3 regions of the Pantoea sp. X-Soil-MYKO-1785 genome follow, and region 1 is predicted to be linked to each of the others. Evidence: predicted binding sites of a transcription regulator. Region 1 holds the regulator's gene; each other region holds the start of a gene.

What was found. Region 1 encodes CRP, which controls carbon source genes, mostly activating them, when cyclic AMP is high. Its sites were predicted from a motif close to ATGTGANNNNNNTCACAT; they were not measured.
Positions count from the first base shown of each region.
Region 2: AC6I8D_RS09295 (6-phosphofructokinase) is a predicted target of CRP. The motif match lies at 2,831-2,848, and genes of this name have one in related genera.
Region 3: AC6I8D_RS14155 (YfcZ/YiiS family protein) is a predicted target of CRP. The motif match lies at 4,963-4,980, and genes of this name have one in related genera.

Region 1 is NZ_AP036000.1:3,816,069-3,823,385, forward strand. Features, by position in the region: gene AC6I8D_RS18165 (OsmC family protein) at 221-625, opposite strand; gene crp (cAMP-activated global transcriptional regulator CRP) at 929-1,561, shown strand; gene AC6I8D_RS18175 (YccS/YhfK family putative transporter) at 1,619-3,694, shown strand; gene argD (bifunctional acetylornithine/succinyldiaminopimelate transaminase) at 3,696-4,916, opposite strand; gene AC6I8D_RS18185 (aminodeoxychorismate/anthranilate synthase component II) at 4,998-5,573, opposite strand; gene AC6I8D_RS18190 (putative adenosine monophosphate-protein transferase Fic) at 5,615-6,208, opposite strand; gene ficA (FicA/YhfG family antitoxin) at 6,198-6,368, opposite strand; gene ppiA (peptidylprolyl isomerase A) at 6,468-7,040, opposite strand; gene tsgA (MFS transporter TsgA) at 7,301-7,317, shown strand, end outside.
Region 2 is NZ_AP036000.1:1,967,105-1,974,421, forward strand. Features, by position in the region: gene pqqF (pyrroloquinoline quinone biosynthesis protein PqqF) at 1-218, shown strand, start outside; gene AC6I8D_RS09285 (YceI family protein) at 337-921, shown strand; gene dld (D-lactate dehydrogenase) at 966-2,663, opposite strand; gene AC6I8D_RS09295 (6-phosphofructokinase) at 3,122-4,102, shown strand; gene AC6I8D_RS09300 (PTS sugar transporter subunit IIB) at 4,113-4,427, shown strand; gene AC6I8D_RS09305 (PTS sugar transporter subunit IIC) at 4,420-5,787, shown strand; gene AC6I8D_RS09310 (class II fructose-bisphosphate aldolase) at 5,774-6,616, shown strand; gene AC6I8D_RS09315 (hypothetical protein) at 6,727-6,996, shown strand; gene AC6I8D_RS09320 (PTS sugar transporter subunit IIA) at 7,006-7,317, shown strand, end outside.
Region 3 is NZ_AP036000.1:2,982,240-2,989,556, forward strand. Features, by position in the region: gene smrB (endonuclease SmrB) at 1-267, shown strand, start outside; gene sixA (phosphohistidine phosphatase SixA) at 299-781, opposite strand; gene fadJ (fatty acid oxidation complex subunit alpha FadJ) at 1,006-3,102, opposite strand; gene fadI (acetyl-CoA C-acyltransferase FadI) at 3,102-4,412, opposite strand; gene AC6I8D_RS14155 (YfcZ/YiiS family protein) at 4,575-4,871, opposite strand; gene fadL (long-chain fatty acid transporter FadL) at 5,229-6,512, shown strand; gene mlaA (phospholipid-binding lipoprotein MlaA) at 6,578-7,317, opposite strand, start outside.

The sequences.
Region 1 (7,317 bases):
GGCAGAAAGAATCTGGCAGCAATAGATAAGTTCAACACGCAGGGAACCGGGTCAGAAGAGGAAAGCGTCCCGCGCCAGGGACGGCGCGGGTCGAGCGGCCAGGGATTGGCTTAAGCGACTTTCCGATCTGACCCGGTTCCCTGCCCAGGCACAGTCTTAAATCAACCTGCATCAGATACTGGAAGTGAAGTTAGCAGGTCTGCAATGACCCTTGCGGCTATTACAGTTCGATCACTTCATAGCTGTGGGTGATGGTGACGCCTTTACCCAGCATGATAGCGACCGAGCAATATTTTTCAGCAGAAAGATCCACCGCGCGTGAGACCGCCTTATCCTGTAGCGCTTTGCCGCTCACGATAAAGTGCAGGTTGATGTGCGTAAAGATTCGCGGCGCTTCTTCACGACGTTCTGAGGTCAGTTTCACTTCACAATCAGCCACATCGTTGCGACCTTTTTGCAGAATTGAAACCACGTCGATGGCGCTGCATCCGCCTGCCGCCATCAGCACCATCTCCATTGGGCTGGGCGCTTTATCACCCGAATTGCCATCCATTAACACCTGATGACCGGATGACGACTCACCGAGGAATGTCAGTCCTTCTACCCATTTCACTCTTGCCTGCATGATTTTCGCTCCAGAATATGCGGTTTTGCCGTCAGAGTACGCTTTCGCCTGGTAAACAGCAATCCAGAGAAATCCGCTGTTAGCTGAAGCGAGACAACAGAAGACAGTCGGCAAAAGCTGTGCTACAAACAGTGCTGAAAATATTTTTCGTCACCTGATGGCGAAGCCGGGAAGAATGATGCGCACTGCGCCGAATGCAGCCCGAATAATTTCCTGTAAGGGAAACGCTTGAAGCTTTCATCGCCTGACAGGGAAAACTGCCCCCTGTATTTTGGGCACGATTACAACAGAGGATAATAGCGAATGGTTCTCGGCAAACCGCAAACAGACCCTACACTCGAATGGTTCCTGTCCCATTGCCATATTCACAAGTATCCATCCAAAAGTACGCTGATTCATCAAGGTGAAAAAGCTGAAACGCTTTACTACATCGTGAAAGGTTCCGTTGCGGTTCTGATCAAAGATGAAGAAGGCAAAGAGATGATTCTTTCTTACCTGAATCAGGGCGATTTCATTGGCGAGCTTGGCCTGTTCGAAGAAGGTCAGGAGCGCAGCGCCTGGGTACGTGCGAAAACCGCGTGCGAAGTGGCGGAGATTTCCTACAAGAAATTCCGTCAGCTGATCCAGGTTAACCCGGATATCCTGATGCGACTGTCGTCGCAGATGGCGCGTCGCCTGCAGGTTACGTCTGAAAAAGTGGGTAACCTCGCTTTCCTCGACGTGACCGGACGCATTGCTCAGACTCTGCTTAACCTGGCGAAGCAGCCAGACGCCATGACGCATCCCGACGGCATGCAAATTAAAATTACTCGTCAGGAAATTGGCCAAATCGTTGGTTGTTCACGTGAAACCGTGGGCCGTATTTTGAAGATGCTGGAAGATCAGAATCTGATCTCTGCACACGGCAAAACCATCGTCGTTTACGGCACCCGCTAATTCCTGTCACCCACGGCGTGATGGCAACATCGCGCCGTTATTGTTTGTGTTGGGCCGATGTGGCGTCGAATTATTTACCATCCTGAAGTCAACTACGCCTTGCGGCAAACCCTGGTGCTCTGTCTGCCCGTGGCGCTGGGCTGGCTGGCTGGCGACCTGCAAAAAGGTCTGCTGTTCTCGTTAGTTCCCGCCTGTTGCAATATCGCCGGTCTGGATACCCCGCATAAACGCTTCTTCAAACGCCTGATTGTCGGCGGCAGCCTGTTTGCGCTCGGCAGCTTCCTGATTCAGTGGCTGACGCAGCACGCCATTCCGCTGCCGCTGATTCTGTTCGCCTTGCCGTTGCTGCTGGGGGTCACCGGCGAAATCAGTCCGCTACACGGCCGCCTGCTGCCCGGCACCCTGATCGCCGCCATCTTCACGCTGAGCCTGATTGGCCGTATGCCGATCTATGTGCCGCCGCTGCTCTATATCGGCGGCACGCTATGGTATGGGCTGTTTAACTGGTTCTGGTTCTGGCTGTGGAAAGAGCAGCCGATGCGTGAAAGCCTGAGCCTGATCTACCGCGAACTGGCCAACTATTGCGATGCCAAATATACCCTGCTGACCCAGCTGACCGACCCGGAAAAGGCCCTGCCGCCGCTGCTGGCGCGCCAGCAGAAAGTGGTCGATATGATCACCACCTGTTACCAGCAGATGCACATGCTTTCCGCCAGCCGGGATCACAGCCATAAGCGGCTGACCCGCGCCTTTCAGGTGGCGCTGGACCTGCAGGAACACATCTCGGTCAGCCTGCATCAGCCGGAAGAGGTGCAGAAACTGGTGGAGCAGAGCCATGCCGAAGCGGTGATCCGCTGGAATGCCCAGACTATTTCGGCCCGCTTACGGGTGCTGGCGGATAACATTCTCTATCACCAGTTGCCGGATCGTTTTGGCATGGAGAAGCAGCTCAGCGCGCTGGAAAAAATTGCCCGTCAGCATCCTGATAATCCGGTGGGGAATTTCTGCCTCTATCACTTCAATCGTATTGCGCGGGTGCTTCGCACCCAAAAGCCGCTCTATCAACGTGACCTGATGGCCGATCGCCAGCGCCGTCTGCCGCTTTTGCCGGCGCTGCGCAGCTACCTGTCGTGGCGTTCATCGGCGCTGCGCACCGCCGGTCGCTTTGCGGTGATGCTGATGCTGGGCAGCGCGCTGGCGCTGTTTTTCAACATTCCTAAGCCGTACTGGATTCTGATGACCATTATGTTCGTCAGCCAGAACGGCTACGGTGCCACCCGCGTCCGCATCCAGCACCGGGCGCTGGGCACGTTTGCCGGTCTGGTGATTGCGGCTGCCACCTTACGCCTGGCGGTGCCGGAGTCGCTGGTGCTGCTGATCATGCTGCTGATCACCTTTATCAGCTACCGGTTTACCCGCCAGTTTTACGGCTGGTCGATGATTGGTTTTACGGTGACGGCGGTCTACTCGCTGCAGCTGCTGTCGCTGAACGGGGCGCAGTTCCTGCTGCCACGCCTGATGGATACGCTGATGGGTTGCCTGATCGCCTTTGGCGGAATGCTGTGGCTGTGGCCGCAGTGGCAGAGCGGCTTACTGCGGCAGAACGCCCACGACGCACTGGAAACCTATCAGGATGCGCTACGGCTGCTGCTGGGGGCGGAACAGTCGCCGGAGAAACTGGCGTACCAGCGGATACGGGTCAATCAGGCGCACAATGCGCTGTTTAACTCCCTGAACCAGGCGATGCAGGAACCGGCTTTCAACGCTCAGTACCTCAAAGATATGCGTCTGTGGGTCACCCACAGCCAGTTTATTGTTGAGCACATCAATGCAATGACGATTCTGGCGCGCGAACACACCATGCTGACCGCCTCGTTAGCTGAGCGCTATCTGCAGTCCTGCGAAATTGCGCTGCAACGTTGTCAGCAGCGGCTGGAATATGACGGTGCCAGTTCGCAGGTTAACCTGCTGGATGAGGTAGAAAATATTAATGAAGGGCCGGTGACAGTCGTCGAACAGCATGTGCGCCGTATTCTGGATCATCTGAGCGTGATGCACACCATTTCTTCTCTGGCGTGGAGCCAGCGACCGCAACATGGCCGCTGGCTGATCAGACGGTTACGCAAAAACTAAATCAGCCGCTAATCACCTTGCCGACGGCGGCGGCGAAGCGGCGCATGCCCTCTTCGATGTCGGCGGGTTCGATGATCAGCGAAGGTGCAAAACGCATCACGTCGGTGCCGGCCACCAGCACCATTACCCCTTCTGCGGCTGCCGCATTGAGGATATCGCGCGCCTTGCCGCTATGCTGAGGCTTCAGCGCCGCGCCAATCAGCAGGCCTTTGCCGCGAATATCACTGAACAGATCGTACTTCGCATCAATCGCCTGCAGCGCGCTGACAAATTGCTGACGCCGGACGCTAACGCCTTCCAGCACCGCCGGGGTATTGATAATGTCCAGCGCGGTCTCGGCAATGGCGCAGGCCAGCGGATTGCCGCCGTAGGTGGTGCCGTGCACGCCAGGCGCCATGGTAGAGGCGATCTCATGGGTGGTCAGCATGGCGCTGACCGGGAAACCGCCGCCCAGTGCTTTGGCCGAGGTCAGAATATCGGGCTGCACGCCATAGTGCTCATAAGCAAACAGCTTGCCGCTGCGTCCCATACCGCTCTGGACTTCATCCAGCACCAGCAGCGCCTGATATTGATCGCACAGTTCACGCAGCCCATGCATAAATTCTTCGGTTGCGGGCACCACGCCGCCCTCGCCCTGAATCGGCTCAACCACGATAGCGCAGGTGTGATCGTCGATAACCGCCTTAACCGCAGCCAAATCATTGAACGGCACGTGGACGATATCGGCCGGTTTGGGGCCAAAGCCATCAGAATATTTTGGCTGTCCGCCAACTGTTACGGTAAACAGCGTCCGGCCGTGGAAAGCGTTGTGGAAGGCGATAATCTTACTTTTGAACGGACTGTGACGTTTGCAGGCGTAATAGCGTGCCAGCTTAAACGCCGCCTCATTCGCTTCTGCACCGGAGTTGGCGAAAAACACCCGCTCAGCAAAGGTGGCGCTGATTAACTTGCTGGCGAGACGCAGCGCCGGTTCGTTGGTGAAGACGTTACTGGTATGCCACAGCGTTTCGCCCTGGCTTTTCAGCGTTTCCACCAGCGCAGGATGGCAATGGCCGAGCGCGGTCACGGCGATGCCGCCCGAAAAGTCGATATACTCTTTGCCCTGCTGATCCCAGACGCGGCTGCCCTTGCCTTTCACCGGCACGAACTGCGCTGGTGCATAAACAGGCAAAATAACGTTATCGAACGTTTCCCGTGTGACCGCAATTTTTTCGGCTGCCATTAGTGACCCCATTTGAATGATCGTTGTACTGCCGTGAAATAATAATCACAAAATATGCATAAAAAATCACTTAAAGGCAAACTATTGCGACAGGAAGTTGCGCAGCAGCTGGTGTCCCTGCTCGCTGAGAATGCTTTCAGGATGGAATTGCACCCCTTCCAGCGCCAGAGTTTTATGGCGGATCCCCATGATTTCGTCGGGTTGACCGTCACGCAGGCTCCAGGCGGTGACTTCAAAGGCGTCAGGCAGCGTATCGCGTTTTACGATCAATGAATGGTAACGGGTGACGGTAAGTGGATTATTCAGCTGGCGGAACACGCCGCTGTTGCTGTGCTGAATCAGCGAGGTTTTACCGTGCATCACCTGACGGGCGCGCACCACCTCGCCGCCCCACGCCTGAGCAATCGCCTGATGTCCGAGGCAAACGCCCAGCACCGGCAAACGTCCGGCAAAGTGGCGAATCGCCGCCAGTGAAATACCGGATTCGTTGGGAGTACAGGGTCCCGGGGAGATCACCAGATGGGTCAGCGGCAGCGCATCCATTTGCTGCAGGGTGATGGCATCGTTGCGCACCACCCGAACCTGCGCGCCCAGCTCGCAGAAATATTGATAAAGATTCCAGCTAAAGGAGTCGTAGTTGTCGATCAGCAGCAGCATGACTAATCCAGAGTGGTTAACAGCGCCGCTATTCTACGCGGTTACGTCGGCTCGCTCACCACTTTCGCAAATACCTGCTCCAGCGGCTGCAGGTCGCCGGCAACGCCTGCCTGATTCGCCGCCCGCCAGCTTTCGGCATCGGTCGCCTCCCATGCCAGCAGATAACCAGCATGCAGCGCCAGCTGCTCGAAAAAGATGCGTTGCGCCCGGCCATTTCCTTCCCGGAAAGGATGCAGCACGTTGATTTCACAGTAGTAGTGGGCGATACGCTGTACAAAGGCATCACGCGGCAGGTCGGCGAGGCCGTTTTCCTCTTCCAGCGCCGCCATCAGCGCATTGCCCTCTTTTTCGATATATTCGAAATGGCAGAACGGCGTCTCGTCGCGCCAGATATCGATGGTGCGCAGCTCACCGGCCCAGCTGTAAACATCCTGGAACAGGGTACGATGAATCAGCCGCAGCCACGGCAAGCCGGCATTACGCGGGCCCAACTCCAGCGTCGCCAGACGAGCCGCACTGAAGCTCAGTTCCGCTTTACGCAGCTGGACAGCGTCGTGAATATCGAGCAGGTTCTTCAGCACGTTGTCGTTATGCCACAGGTAGGGATCCTGGCTGACCGCGATATTAGAGACCATATTGCCTCCTCAGCGAAGCCAGTCGTGCCGCCGCCTCGTCGCCTTTTACCGCAGATTCATTGTGACTGAAGCCTTCCAGCCGACAGCTGGCCTGATAGCTGGCGCTGCGCCGCTGTTGCCACAATGTGGCCTTTTGTTTCTCGGTGAGTTTGTTCGCCATGCCGCCTCCTGCTCAGGTTTTTGCCCTAAGTATAAGAGCATTTTCTGGCTTTGCCGGAGTGGGGAAAGCGCCGCCATCGACAGATGACGGCCTGAAGCGTTAAGGCAGAACTTTAGCGGAGAGGATAACTACCGGTTTAGACGGGACATTCTGGTAAGGACCGACATCTTTGGTCGGTACCTGAGAAATTTTTTCAGCCACATCCTGACCTTTCACAATCTTACCGAATACCGCATAGCCAAAATCACGCTGGCCATGGTCGAGGAACGCGTTATCGGCCACGTTGAGGAAGAACTGGCTGGTGGCGCTGTCTTTATCAGCGGTGCGGGCCATTGAGATGGTACCGCGCAGGTTACGCAGGCCGTTATCCGCCTCATTTTTGATCGGCGCATTGGTCTGCTTCTGCTGCATGTCGGTGGTAAAGCCGCCGCCCTGCACCATAAAGCCTGGGATCACGCGATGAAAAATGGTGTTGTTGTAGAAGCCACTGTTGACGTAATCAACAAAGTTTTTCACCGAGACCGGCGCTTTTTGGTCATTCAGTTCGAGTTCGATATTGCCGGCGGAGGTGGTGAGCAGAACATGAGTATCGCCTTTTGCGGCCAGGGCCGAGGCAGAAACAGATGAGAGCGCTAACAGGGTAATCGCCGCTGTTAAAGTACGTTTAAACATGAAAGATTCCTTACCTTGGAGAGCTAGCTCAAAAACGTGATTGATTGTAAAGAGCATGTAATACAAGAGCCAGCGTTTTACCTATATTTACGCTGCGGCTCAAAAAGCGCGAGCAATCGATAAACCCCGGCAATTGCGTGATTAAAATCACACAACACATGAAATGTAGATCTCCAGTTTCACTGGTTGTTTATTAAGATCACAGTTCCGTTTACACTTTCTGACACTTTTTGCCACCGGTTTCCTAACAGGTTCAGAACATGACAAACCGTAATCG
Region 2 (7,317 bases), 1.8 Mb from region 1:
CGCTGGCGAGCTGCGATCTGGCGGCGCTGAAGGCCAGTCTGCATCGCGAACGGCTTGATACACCGCTGGCCCGCTTACGTCAGCTGAATGGCCTGGCCGATGCGGATGCGGCGGCGATTGACGCGCTGGACGTTGTCAGACTGCAGCAGCTGCACCACGATTTGATTCAGGCGCGGCGTCGCTGGCGGGTATTATTTACCCCCGGTAGCGCAAGCTAAGCGGCAGCCGCAAAGTTGCTGAATTTATTTGAAAATTACCGACAAATCTCTTCACTGTTTATTCCGGCCGAGTTGCACCACACTCAGTTTACTTTTTGAGTTGTACAAGGAATTTATCGTGAAGAACCTCAAGCGTATTGCGCTGCCCCTGTTAGCCGTTGCCAGCCTGTATGTTCCTGTCTCTCAGGCAGAAGCGATGCACTACCAGCTCAATCCAGAGCACACCTCGGTGGTGGTCAGCTGGAATCATTTCGGTTTCTCACACCCGACCGCCGATATCCCGGATGCCAGCGGGACGCTGGTGTTCGATAAAGATCATCCTGAGCAGTCACGTGTTGATGTGACGCTGCCGGTCAGCAAAATCGACAGCCACGTTGCGGCACTGACCAAAGAATTTAACGGTGCAGACTATTTCGACACCGCGAAATACCCGACCGCTACCTTCCACAGCACCAAAGTGGTGGCGAAGGGCGATAACCGTTTTGACGTTGAAGGTAACCTGACGCTAAAAGGCATCACCAAACCGGTGACGCTGCACGCCACGCTGAACAAGCAGGGTGAGCATCCGATGGTGAAGAAGCAGGCGATTGGTTTTGATGCCACCGGCACCATCAAGCGCTCCGACTTTAAGCTGGATAAATATGTTCCGGCGGTAGGTGATGAGGTTGCGCTGACCCTGTCGACTGAAGCCTACGCTAAATAGCGGCGGGCCACGCAATAAGGGCCGCCGCCCTTATTGCGTATCGCTTACTGCGCCCAGAATTTCTTCTTGCTGGTTTTACCGATCCCCGGATTAAAACTGTTGGTCGGGTCCAGCGTCCGCCAGTGCGCTGCGTGTTCGTCTGACGCGCAATAGAGATGGCCGACATTGTGTTCCGCCGGATACTTCGCCCCGCGCTGCTCCAGCACCGCAATCACCGCCTGCTTAAACGCCTTCGCATCCACGCCCGGTTTCAGCACATAATCCTGATGATTGACGTAGCAGAAAAAATGGCCGCAGCAGGAGTCGACCTGCACCTGTTCCGCCAGCTCGGGCGGCAGTTCAATGCGCCATGATTGATCGTTACGCCGTAACGCCACGTCAAATGCCACCAGCCGCCGATCGGGGTCATAGCCGAGATAATCACAGTAAGAGATGGTGCAGCCGCCCACGCCGAAGCGCACCAGAAACGCATCGCGCGCTTCCTGCTGGTTACACAGGAAAAAATCGCCCTGACCCTGACTGAAGAAGCGGGTCAGCAGGCCCTCCAGCTCTGCGGTCTGCTGTGCCTCCACTTTGATCATCAGATGATGCTCAAACCGATCGCGGTAGGCCATAATGCGCGGCGCCACTCCGCGCGGGGTGATCTGATTAAACAACTGCAGCAGTCGATCAACACTGTTACGCGGTAAAAACGGCAGATGGCTGACCCGCACATCCCAGCGGGCTTTCTTCGCCATCAGTCCGGGCAGCGCCTGCGGACCGAGTTTGCCAATCGCCAGCATCATATGTTTGCTGTAGCGCACCGTGAGATCAAAGGCGTTGCGATGGATATATTCAGCCTGAATCGGCAGCGCCTGCATTTCTGCCAGCAGCACCCGCCGCAGCGCCACCAGCTGCTGCTCATCGTCGCTGCCGATATAGAAGGTGCGGGTCTGCGGACTGGCTTCAAAGGTCGGCAGACGCACCGCAAACACCACCACTTTACCGGCGCTGCCCGCGCTTTCATGCAGATAACGCCGATCGCCATTAAAGCGCGACGGGCTGTCCGCCGCCGTGTCCCGCAGCTGGCTGGCGTAGTCGTCTGCCCAGATTTTCCCCGCCCAGTCGGGTCGGTCGCCGGTGGTGTAGTTCTGCTGCTCCAGCCGCTGCAACATCTCTTCCGGGCTCTCTCCCAGATCGATACCCAGATGATTCACCATCTCCAGTCGCCCATCGTCATGCAGACGGGCAAACAGCGACTTTTCGGTAAAGGCCGGCCCGCGCCGGATCAGCGATCCGCCGGAGTTATTACAGATACCGCCAATCACCGATGCGCCGATACAGGAGGAGCCGATCACCGAATGGGGTTCCCGGCCCAGCGGGGCGAGAATGTTCTCCAGCTCGGTCAGGGTGGCACCCGGAAAGGCGATCACCTGACGCGCCTGATCGATCACCTGTACCCCTTTCAGCCGACGGGTACTGACAATCACCACCTCGCGATCGTAATCATTGCCATCCGGCGTCGAGCCGCCGGTCACCCCGGTATTGGCCGCCTGCATCAGCACGATGGCGTTGCTGGCGCAGCAGATTTGCAGGACCTGCCACAGCTGCAGCAGCGTCTGCGGCAGCACCACGGCCAGCGCTTCCCCCCGACCGACCCGAAATCCTTTGGTGTACCAGGCTTTATCATCCCGATCGGTGAGCAGATTTTTCACACCGACCCGTTCGCCAAGCTGGCGGAGCATGAGCTGAGAGGAGGTCATTTGATCTCAATATTTTGGTTAACAACAGAGAGTCATTGGACAGCCCGCGCCATTCCACTGTCAATCATTGATCGCCAGCGAAATAACAAAAATTGCGATTATTGCGGCGTTTTTAATCAGCTTTCTGCATCCGAAGCCCGACGAAAATAGTCGCCGAACCGCAAAAAATGAGGTGAAAATCACAAATTTGTCACGACGATTCGCCCGCCAATCGGCCGGTCAGCCTCTGGCAACAATATTCCCTGAATACGTTAGCTAACTCGCTGATATATCAGGATTCACACCACGCCGATCGGCGCTGACTATTGTGATGGTGCTCACAAATATTCCTGGTAATAATCCGCTGTCAATCATCTCATCCGCAAAATACCGCTCATAACTGTGATCTCCGTTGCAAATAACAACGCCTTATCCCGGAACAATGAAACCCGACACCAATTAAGCCAGCGGGGTGAATAATGCGAATCGGAATAGTGATCAGCGGTGGCGATGTCAGCGGCATTAATAACTTTGTTTTTCAGATCGGCCGACTCACTCAGGCAGAGATCGTGATATTTGATGGCGGCATACCCGGTTTATTAAGTCATTGCCACCGGGATATTAGTCAGCGTGATCTGCTGGACTTTTCTATCGCCCCGATCCCGGTGATGCAATCGGGACGGACGCAAAAAAAATTGCTGCGCAGTGAATATGAAATGATTGCCCGCCAGCTAAAGAGCGCACGGATTGAAGTATTAATTATGGCGGGCGGTGACGGGTCGCTGCAATTTCTGCATACCCTGTCGGAATCTGGCGTCAATTGTTTTGGCGTCGGCATGACGATTGATAACGATGTATTTGGCAGTGATTATACCCTCGGTTTTTCCACCGCCTGCGAGCAGGTATTAAAAGAGGTGGCAAAGCTGCGCAATACCGGTCGGGCATTACCCGGACGGGTATTTATGCTGGAATTACTCGGCGGCTATTGCGGCGAGTTAACCCTGCAGTCGGCGTTAAAATCCAATGCCGATTTTGCGCTAATCCCGGAGTGCCAGATCCCGCTGCCGCAGCTGGCTCAACGCATCACCCAGCGGCTGGCGCAGCAGAACAGCGTGGTGATCCTCTGCTCAGAGGGCTACACCCGTGAATATTCGCCCGGTTTTCAGGGGGCGATCGATACCTTAATCAAACAGCTTGAACCGTTAATTGGCGTTCGCATCCGCAAAACCATTCTCGGTTACGGGCTGCGTAATGGTGAACCGACCTGTGAGGAAATTTATCAGGGCACCATTATGGCCAGTGAAGTGGTGCGTTGTATTCAGTCAGGAATGCGCAATAAAGCGGTGATTATTAATGGCAGTAATAAACCGATTCCGATTGATTTAATAAGCATGCAAAAACGCCTGGTCGATATCGACGGGCATCATTACAAGCTCGCTAAACAACTGCAAATTCTGTGAGGAGAAAACCATGCTGAAAATTTTATGTGTCTGTGGCTGCGGATTAGGATCCAGTTTTGCGATTGAGATGAGCGCAAAAGCAGTTTTAAAAAAACTGGAAATTGACGCGGATATTGACCACACCACCATTTCTGAAGCCAACGCGTTTAAATCAGACATGATCCTGACGCAAAAAGCGTTTGCCGATGTATTAAATGCCGATGCCAGTCCGGAACAGATTAAACGGGTGATTATTCTGAATAAGCTCACCGATAAAGCGGAAATCGAGCAAAAGATCGTCGCCTTTTTAAAAGAACGCAACATGAAGGTCGCTGCCCATGAATAGTGTGATCGACTTCCTGGTAAAAGACTTATTAGGGCAGGCCTCGATTCTGATCGCCTTTATTGCCCTGATTGGTCTGCTGCTGCAAAAAAAATCGGCCGGCAAGGTGGTGGAGGGCACCTTCAAAACCCTGCTGGGCTTTTTAATTATGATGGCCGGTATCAATATTATTGTCGGCACGCTGACCTTCCTTAACACCATTTTTACCCACGGCTTCGGGATGCAGGGCTACATCACCGATGTGGCGGCGATTGCCGGGCTGGCCAACCGTGAACTGGGATCGGAGGTGGCGCTGACCCTGCTGGTGATTTTTATCGTCAACATCATCATCGCCCGCCTGACGCCGTTTAAGTATATCTTCCTCACCGGCCAGGCGCTGCTGTGGATGGCAACGATTGGTGCGGTAATTGGCTGCAAGGCGGGACTGAGCGGTCTGCCGCTGATCCTGACCGGCGGCATTTTCGGCGGGATTATGGCGGTGGTGATGCCTGCACTGGCGCAGCCGGTGGTGCGGCGGATTACCGACTCTGATGATGTCGCGCTGGGCCACTTCTGCACCATCGGCTATCTGGTGACGGCAGCGGTGGCGAAGGTGGTCGGTAAAGGATCGCGCTCAACCGAAGACCTGAAGCTGCCGGATAACTTCAAGTTCCTGCAGGACACCTATCTGTCGATGGCGCTGGTGATGGTGCCGATGTACCTGATCCCGGCGCTGGCGGCTGGCCCGGCGTTTATTGCCCAGTACAGCAACGGCATGAACTATCTGATGTACGCCTTTATGCAGGCGATTCAGTTCGTCGCCGGGGTGTTCGTGCTCTACAGCGGGGTGCGTCTGCTGCTTAACGAACTGGTGCCAGCCTTCCGTGGCATTGCGATGCGGGTGGTGCCGGACGCTAAACCGGCGCTCGACTGCCCGGTGATGTTTCCCTACGCGCCGAACGCGGTGATTGTCGGCTTCCTCGCCACCACGCTCGGCTCCATCGTCGGCATGCTGGTCTTCCCGATGTTTGGCCTGGCGATGATCCTGCCTGGTCTGTTGACCAACTTCTTCGCCGGCGGCACCGCCGGGGTGTTTGGTAACGCCATCGGCGGACGGCGCGGGGCGGTGATTGGTGGCTTCGTCCACGGCCTGTTTATCACGCTGCTGCCGGCAATTCTGGTTCCGATGCTGGAGAGCTACGGCTTCACCGGCGTGACCTTCAGCGATTCCGACGTGATCAGCACCGGGCTGGTGCTCGGCCACGCCTTCCAGAACAACTGGCTGTTTGTCGCCCTGTTTATCGCTTTCGTTACTGCACTCGCCTGGTTTGTTAACGGGAAATCCACTCAGCCACAAGAGGAAAAAATCCATGAAACTTTATAACTTCGCCGATCTGTTACAGCTGGCTAAGCAACGCGATTTTAAAGCGGTCGGCTCGTTTAACCTGCACTGCCTGGAGATGCTGCCGGCCTATTTTAAAGCGGCGGAAAAAACCAACAGCCCGTTAATGATTCAGATCTCCACCGGTACGGCGAAATACCTGGGTCATAAACTGCTGGTCGATGCGATTAAATCATTGTCAGAAAGCACCGGCGTCCCGACCTGTCTGCACCTTGATCACTGTTCCGACCTGGCGGCGATTCAGACCGCCATCGACGCCGGTTTTAGCTCGGTGATGTATGACGGATCGCATCTGCCGATTGAGGAGAATATCGCCAACACCCGTCGGGTCATCGACATGGCGCGGCCGCACAACGTCTCGGTAGAGGCGGAGCTTGGGGCGATTGGCGGTTCAGAAGATGGTAAATGCGTCGAAATGGAGGCAATTGCCTTCACCCCGGTAGAGGATGCCAGACGCTTCGTGGAGGAGACCGGCGTCGATATGCTGGCGATTTCGATCGGCACGGTGCATGGCCTGTATACCGGTAAAGCGCATATTCAGCATCAGCGGCTGGCGGACATAACCGCCGCCACCCACACGCCGCTGGTGCTGCACGGCGGGACCGGCGTCAGTGACGAAGATATGCGTTTAGCGGTGCGCAGCGGCATTGAAAAGGTCAACGTCGGCACGGAAATGAATGTGCAGTGGGTCGCACAATGCAAAACCAGCTTTGAAAAAGGCAAGGTCAACGACAGCGTGCGTAATTTCCTGCTGCCGGCCAATGATGCGGTGACCAGCGTGCTGGTTGAGAAGATGCAGTTGTTCCGTTAATCGCCCGGTCTGAGGATGCGGCCGACCTGAATCAGCGGTCAGTCGATCATTTCATTCTTTATTACGCCTTAACCTGAGGTGCCCCGGCGCCGGTCGGGGCAGGAGACGCTATGTTTGGATTCTTAAAAAAGTCGCCGCCAGCTGAACAACCGGATACGGAACAGCAGGACCAGCAGGCGCAAGCCAGCCGCGAGAAAATGATCGAACTGGAAAATAAGCTGGCTGCCAATCCGCGTGATGGCGAGACGCAGAAGCAATTAATGCTGGAATATAACCGGGCATTAAGCTTATTTGCCAAAAGCCGTCGCTACCGAAATGAAATTGATGCGCTGTTTGTCAAAATCGATGAATTACGCAATCTGGTTCGCCAGTCGATTTAAGGAGAGTGGATGAGCATTAAGCAGCTATTGCAACAGGCTAACGCGATTCAGGTCGGCATTGACGCCACGGACTGGCGTCAGGTGATCGCCCTGGCCGCTGAACCGCTGGTGAGTGGGGGCTACCTCGACGCGCGCTATCCGGCAGAGGTGATCGCCAATACGCTGACCCACGGCGCCTATTACGTGTTTGATGAGGGCATCGCCATGCCGCATGCCCGACCGGAAGCCGGCGTGATCCGCGACTGCTTCAGCCTGATCGTGCTGGCGCAGCCGATCTCATTTGCCGGCAGCGAAAAAGCGGACATCGTGATTATGTTCGGC
Region 3 (7,317 bases), 830 kb from region 1:
ATATTTCTCGATCTGCACGGCTTAACCCAGCAGCAGGCCAAGCAGGAACTGGGGGCGCTAATCGCCGCCTGCCGCCGTGAGCATCTGTTTTGCGCCAGCGTGATGACCGGCCATGGCAAACATGTCCTGAAGCAGCAAACGCCGCTGTGGCTGGCCCAGCATCCGTGGGTAATGGCTTTTCATCAGGCACCGAAGATGTTTGGCGGCGATGCCGCCCTGCTGGTGCTGATTGAGATTGAGGAGTGGCAACCGCCTGAATTGCCCTGAGAGGAAGGGCCGATATTTCGGCCCACAGACGTTAAATCGCTTTTGCCAGTTTGCGCGGACTGACCTGCCACAGCAGCTTGCCTTCACTCTGTGCCGGATCAAACTCGACGCAGGCGATAGCGGAAGTGGCGAACATGGGCGGCGCTTCCTGCGGGCACAGTTCTGAGACTAAATATCCCACCAACGGTAAGTGTGAAATCACCAGCGCGGATTTCACCCCTTCGTTTGCCAGGGTTTGCAGATAGCACCCCACCAGCCCCGGGTCGCCGCCCGGCGTTAATTCAGGTAACACTTCCTGGCCTTCAGGCAGAGGAAATGCCTCACGTACCGTGGCGAGCGTTTGCTGCGCACGCAGGTAGGGACTGACCAGCACACATTCTATGTCCGGCGTCTGACTGTTAAGCCAGTTCGCCATCTGGCGTGATTCATCACAGCCGCATAGCGTTAAAGGCCTGACCGAATCACTTGCTGCTTCCAGAGCTGCATCGCCGTGACGCATGATAAAAACTTGCATAAAGCACCGCTGTTGTTTGTCGACATCGCCCGACGCATTGCGCCTGACTCTTCACTCTGCGAATGAACGCTGTGTTGTACCCTAATGGCTTCAGTATAGTCAACCGGTTGTTTATTAAATAAGCACTTCTCAGATTCCTGCTGCGGCGCACACTCTGGCGACGCTTTTCTAACCCGCTGAATCGGAGTGGGTATTCCATTTCAGCCAGAAATGTAAAATTTCGTCTATTCTGCGGCGGCCTTAATCAGCGCCTCACACGGCGCGAAACGTTCGCCATGTTGCTGCATTAGCCGGGTTAATCTATTCACCTGCTCCGTTGCGCCCAGTCGTTGCATATAATGGAACGGACCACCGAGAAACGGCGGAAAACCGATGCCGAACACCGCGCCGATATCGCCATCACGCGCGCAGCGAATCACCTGCTCATCCAGGCAGCGCGCCGCTTCGTTCAGCATCATCATCACGCAGCGTTCGGCTATCTGCGCTTCGCTCTGTCGCGCCTGCGGGGTGATTTTCAGTAAGGCGTAAAGCGACGCATCCGGCTTTTTACGCTGCCAGCGCGGCAGGTCGTAGCGATAGAAGCCTTTGCGGTTTTTACGCCCTTTGCGGCCATCATTCAGTACCGCCTCAAACGCAGCAGGCGCGGCAAAACGCTCGCCGTAGGCCTGCTGCAGAATCGGAGAAATTTTACTGCCGACATCAATGCCGACCTCATCCAGCAGCTGGAGCGGACCGACCGGGAAACCAAATTTCACCAGCGCACCATCGATATGCTCAATCGGTTCACCTTCCAGCAGGCAGCGCATCGCCTCATTTATATAGGGCGCCAGAATCCGGTTAACGTAAAAACCGGGCTTATCCGCCACCACAATCGGCGTTTTGCCCTGGCGGCGTGCCAGTGCCACGATCGTTACCAGTGTTTCGCTGGCGGTATTCAGATGGGGAATGACCTCCACCAGTGGCATTTTCTCTACCGGGCTGAAATAGTGCAGTCCGATGACGTTTTCCGGCCGCTGCGCCCCGGCAGCGATATCCTCAATCGGCAAGGAAGAGGTGTTAGAGGCAAATATCGTCTGCGGCTGACAGTGTGATTCAATCTCACGCACCATCTGCTGCTTAAGCGCCAGATCTTCAAATACCGCTTCAATCACCACATCACGCCGGGCAAAGCCCTGATAATCGATGCCGCCGGTGATGCGGGCCATCTGCTGCTGACGCTGAGCCGGAGTAATCTGACGGCGTTTAACTTTTTTGCTCAGCAGCTCCCAGCTGGTTTGCAGCGCATGGTTTATCCCTTCCAGCGAGATATCCTTTATGCGTACCGGCAATCCGGCGTTGATGGCGCTGACGCTGGCAATACCACCGCCCATCAGACCGCCGCCCAGAATACCGATGCTGTGGACCGGCCGCGGCGTGGCGTCGCCACCCGGCTCTTTTTTCATCGCGGTGGTCGCGAAGAACAGGCCGCGTAACGCCACCGATTCTGGCGTCATCGCCAGTTCACCAAAGGCGCGGGCTTCAGCCTCATGTCCGGCACGGCTGCCCTGCTCCAGCCCAATGCGCACCACCTCAATGATGCGTTTCGCCGCCGGGTAGTTGCCCTGCGTTTTGGCGGCGGTCTGGCGGCTGGCCAGCGCAAACAGCGCCTGACGCGCAACCGGGCCCTGCAGCAGGCGATCGCGCAGCGGCAGCGTACGGACGCTGGCCTTGCCTTTTTTCACCCGTGCGATAGCGGTCTCCAGCAAAATCGCCTGCGGCACCGCATCATCAACCATGCCGAGTTTACGGGCCTGTTTCGCCCGCAGGCTTTTGCCGGTCAGGATCAGCGGCAGCGCCTGCTGCACGCCGATCAAACGGGGTAACCGCTGCGTGCCGCCTGAACCGGGCAATAAGCCGAGCTGGACTTCCGGCAAGCCGAGGCGGGTTTTATCATCCAGCGAGCAGATGCGTGCATCGCAGGCCAGCGCCAGCTCAAGTCCGCCGCCGAGGCAGGCACCGTGAATCGCGGCCACCACCGGGAACGGCAAGGCGGCAAGCATCGCCATCACCTCCTGCCCCTGTTTCGCCAGCGCTTCGGCGTCTGCGGCACTCTGGCAGCGATCGATCATGCTGATGTCGGCGCCAGCGATAAAGTTGTCAGCTTTGCCCGAAATCAGCACCAGCCCGGCCAGCTGAGGATCGCGCCGCGCCTCGGCAATAATGGCAGCGATCTGGCCAGCAAATTCCGCTTTAAGGGTGTTCATCTTCTCGCCCGGCACGTCGATGGTGATGACGCCAACGTGATCCAGCCGCAGCTGTAAATGAAATGCGTTCTGCTCCATTATTCGGCCTCCAGAACCATTGCCGCGCCCAGACCACCGGCCGCACAGGCGGTAACCAGTCCTAATCCTCCCCCGCGCCGCCGAAGTTCGTTCAGCGTCTGGGTGATCATTCGCGCACCGGTAGCGGCAAAAGGATGGCCATAGGCGATCGATCCCCCCAGCACGTTAAAGCGCTCTTCATTCACCTCACCCAGCGCATGGGGGCGATTCAGCACCTCGCGGGCAAAGCGCTCATCCCGGAACAGTTGCAGGTTGCTCAGGGTCTGAGCGGCGAAGGCTTCATGCATATCAATCAGTGTCAGATCGGCCAGGGTGATGCCGGCGCGGTCCAGCGCCACCGGCGAGGCGTAGGCCGGGCCCAGCAACATATCCTGCTGTACGCCAATCGCGGTAAAGGCATAGCTGCGCAGATAGCCAAGCGGCTGCAGTCCCAGCTCACGGGCGCGCCCTTCGCGCATCAGGATGACCGCTGCCGCACCGTCGGTCAGTGGGGTACTGTTGGCGGCGGTCACGCTGCCGTGCTGGCGGTCAAACGCCGGACGCAGCCGGGCATAATCTTCAGCTTTGGCATCCATCCGCACGTTATTGTCCTGATCGATGGGCTTTTTCCACGGCGGCACCAGCGCCGCCATCACTTCCTGATGCAGCACGCCCGATTGCCATGCTTTGGCGGCATGCTGGTGAGAACGCAGCGCCAGCGCATCCTGTGCCTGTCGGCTGATTCCGTGGCTTTTGGCCATCTGCTCGGCGGTGTCGCCCATGCGCAGTCCGGTTGAATACTCGGCCACCGCCGGCGGCACCGGCAGCAGATCGCGCGGGCGCAGACGGCGCAGAATCTGCCATTTTTGCGACAGGCTGCGCGCTTTATTGAGATCAACCAGCGCCCGCGCCAGGCTTTTGCTGACGCCAATCGGTAGCACCGATGACGAATCAGCACCCCCGGCGATGCCGGCAGAGATGGTCCCGGCCAGTAAACTTTCACAGACGTTAGCCACCGCCTGAAAACTGGTGGCACAGGCGCGGCTGACGCTGTAGGCGTCGGTATGGACGCTGAGTCCGCTGCTGAGTACGATTTCACGCGCGATGTTCGGCGCTTCGGGCATCTGAACTACCTGACCAAACACCAGCTGTTCAATCACGTCGACCGGCAGTTCGCTGCGCGCCATTAATTCGCTGACCACCATCCGTCCCAGTTCCACCGCCGGAATGCCATGGAAGCCGGTCGCCTGGCGCAAAAAAGGGGTACGTAACCCGTGGGTAATCGCGATGCGTTCGCCATCGCGCGTCAGCAGCGGCTGCGCTTTGCTCATTGTTCTCACCTGTGAATCGGGACTGTGGCATCATTGCCCAAAGAGGTCTGACCTGATCCCAGTGTTAACCACAAGCGGGTGAGTCGCCAATATCGAAAGGGAAAAATTGCGAAGGGAAACACGAAAATGAAAAACGCCGCTCTGAAAGCGGCGTCTGGCGGCTTAGCGTAAACCGAGCTGGAAAATCAGGGTTTCTGCCTGGCAGCAGAAGGTGAAATCAATATCGAGCTGCACCCCCTGGTCCACATCGCTGAAACGGGCCTCAATCAGGCAAGGGTCAGACTCAACCTCACGCGCACGTTCGGTCAGGCTGGCCAGTTTTGCTTCAGCATCAGCGCGCTGTGCAAACCACTCCGACCAGCTGGCAGTGCAATCGGTATTATCCATTACCGTGCCGACATCGACGCAACAGCAGGCTGCGGTTTCGGTCGCACTGCATTTTTTAATGGCATCAGTCATCATTTTCTCCTGACGATAGTCTGGTGGGATACGCAATTTTATGGACCAGATTTTACCTCTTCGGCTAAAGATGCGCCATTAACCTGTAGCTAAGTGACGAATATCACAATAAAATTTGATCCAGAACAAACTGGACTGGTTATGCTGTGGCGCGTCGGGTCAGTTTTGTTACGCAGATCGAATTTTAAGCGATCAATCCTGAAATATTTTAAAAACAATATTGCAACATGCACACAGGTCGGACCTATACTCTCCGCACTGGTCTGATATGTGCGATTTACATCAGTCCCTACAATCCGCCGTCCCTTGTTACGCGACGTAATAACGTTAAATAATAATTCACATGAGGTTGTGGTCATGAACCATAAAAACCTGTTTGCAAAGTCAGCCGTGGCGGCTGCAGTGGCGCTTGTCTCTTCACATGTTTACGCAGCTGGGTTTCAGTTAAATGAGTTTTCTTCGATTGGTTTAGGTCGCGCATATTCAGGCGAAGGCGCAATGGGCGATACCGCCGCTTCCGCCAGCCGTAACCCGGCAACCATGGCATTAATGGATCGTCCGGCGTTTTCCATCGGGGCGGTGTATATCGACCCGGATGTGAATATCAGCGGACGCAGCCAGAGTGGCCGCAGTCTGGATGCCAATAATATTGCCCCAAACCAGTGGGTGCCGAATATTCATTACGTTCAGCCCATTAATGATCAATGGTGGATTGGCGCATCGGCTACCTCCAATTACGGCTTAGCAACAGAGTTTAATAATGGTTACACCGCTGGCGGCTACGGCGGTAAAACCGACCTGATGACCGGCAATTTTAATCTCAGCACCGCTTACCGATTAAATGAACATTTCAGCGTCGGGGTGGGATTTGATGCGGTCTACGCTAAAGCGAAAATCGAACGTTATGCCGGTGAATCAGGCGCAGCGTTACGCATCCCGGCGGATACCCAGGTCGCCCATCTGAAAGGCGATGAGTGGGGCTACGGCTGGAACGCCGGTATCCTGTATGAAGTCGATGAAAATAACCGTTTCGGCTTTACCTACCGCTCAGAAGTCAAAGTTGATTTTGATGGCGATTACAAAAGTAATCTCCCTTCTGCGCTGAACGCGGTTAATAATCCGCAGCAGTCCGGTATTCCTTACGGCACCAACGGCTCGACCATTCCAGGCGCGCTGACCCTGAATCTGCCGGAAATGTGGGAAGTGTCGGGCTGGCATAAAGTGGCACCGCAGTGGGCGGTTCACTACAGCATGGCCTACACCAGCTGGAGCCAGTTCCAGGAGCTGAAAGCCACCGGTTCTAATGGCCAGACCCTGTTCTATAAAGATGAAAGTTACCGTGATGCCTGGCGTATTGCGCTCGGAACCACCTACTTCTACGACCAAAACTGGACCTTCCGCACCGGTATCGCCTTTGATGACAGCCCGGTTCCGGCCGATAAACGTTCGATCTCCATCCCGGATCAGGATCGCCTGTGGTTGAGCGCCGGGACCTCCTACGCGTTCGACGACAATGCTTCGGTCGATGTCGGCATCTCTTATATGCACGGCCAGAACGTGACGGTCAAAGAAGGCCCATATACCTTTAATTCCGAAGGTAAGGCCTGGCTGTATGGCGCGAACTTTAACTATAAGTTCTGATGCGCAAACGCCAATAAAAAGGGCGACTCTCCGGAGTCGCCCTTTTTGCTGATAAAAATCGCACCTTACTGCGCGTCAATATCCTGCAGATCGTCCTGAATCGCGGCTGCGTTCGGGTTCTCTTCCGGCTTGAGCTTGCCACCGCGCGCCAGAAAATCGTGACGCTGGAAGTAGGCGTTGCGGATAAAGGCGTACGGATCGCTCTGCTGTTTGAGGATCGCATCCGAGTCGAGCAGCTGTGCCCGCGTCTCAATGCCTTCCAGCGTCCATTTACCAATCGACATCGGCCAGGTCAGCCAGCCGAGAATCGGATAGAGGGTATCGACGTAATCGCCGCCATCCTGACGAACGGTAAAGCTGCCGTAAGCCGGCAGTTCAACGTAAGGGCCATAGCCGACGCCATAGTGGCCCAGCGTGGTGCCGAAACGGTGTGGCTCTTCACGCGCCAGCTCCGGATTGGCTTTACCGGCCACGTCAATGAAGCCGCCCAGCCCCAGCACGCTGTTCAGGAAGAAACGGGTGAAGTGAATACCCGCATCACGGGCGTTACCGACCAGAATGGCGTTGACCATGCTGGCGGGTTCTTCGAGGTTACCGAGAAAATTACTCAGGCCGGTGCGGGCTGGCACCGGCACATAGTCGCGCCAGGCAACGGCTACCGGGCGAAGCAGATAGGGATCGAGCACGTTGTAGTTAAAGTTGAACATCGTGCGGTTAAAGCCTTCGAACGGATCGCTGCGTTGCGCAGGTTCGTCATTCGCCGGCTTCGAACTGGCACAACCCACCAGAAGAACGCTGGCAACGG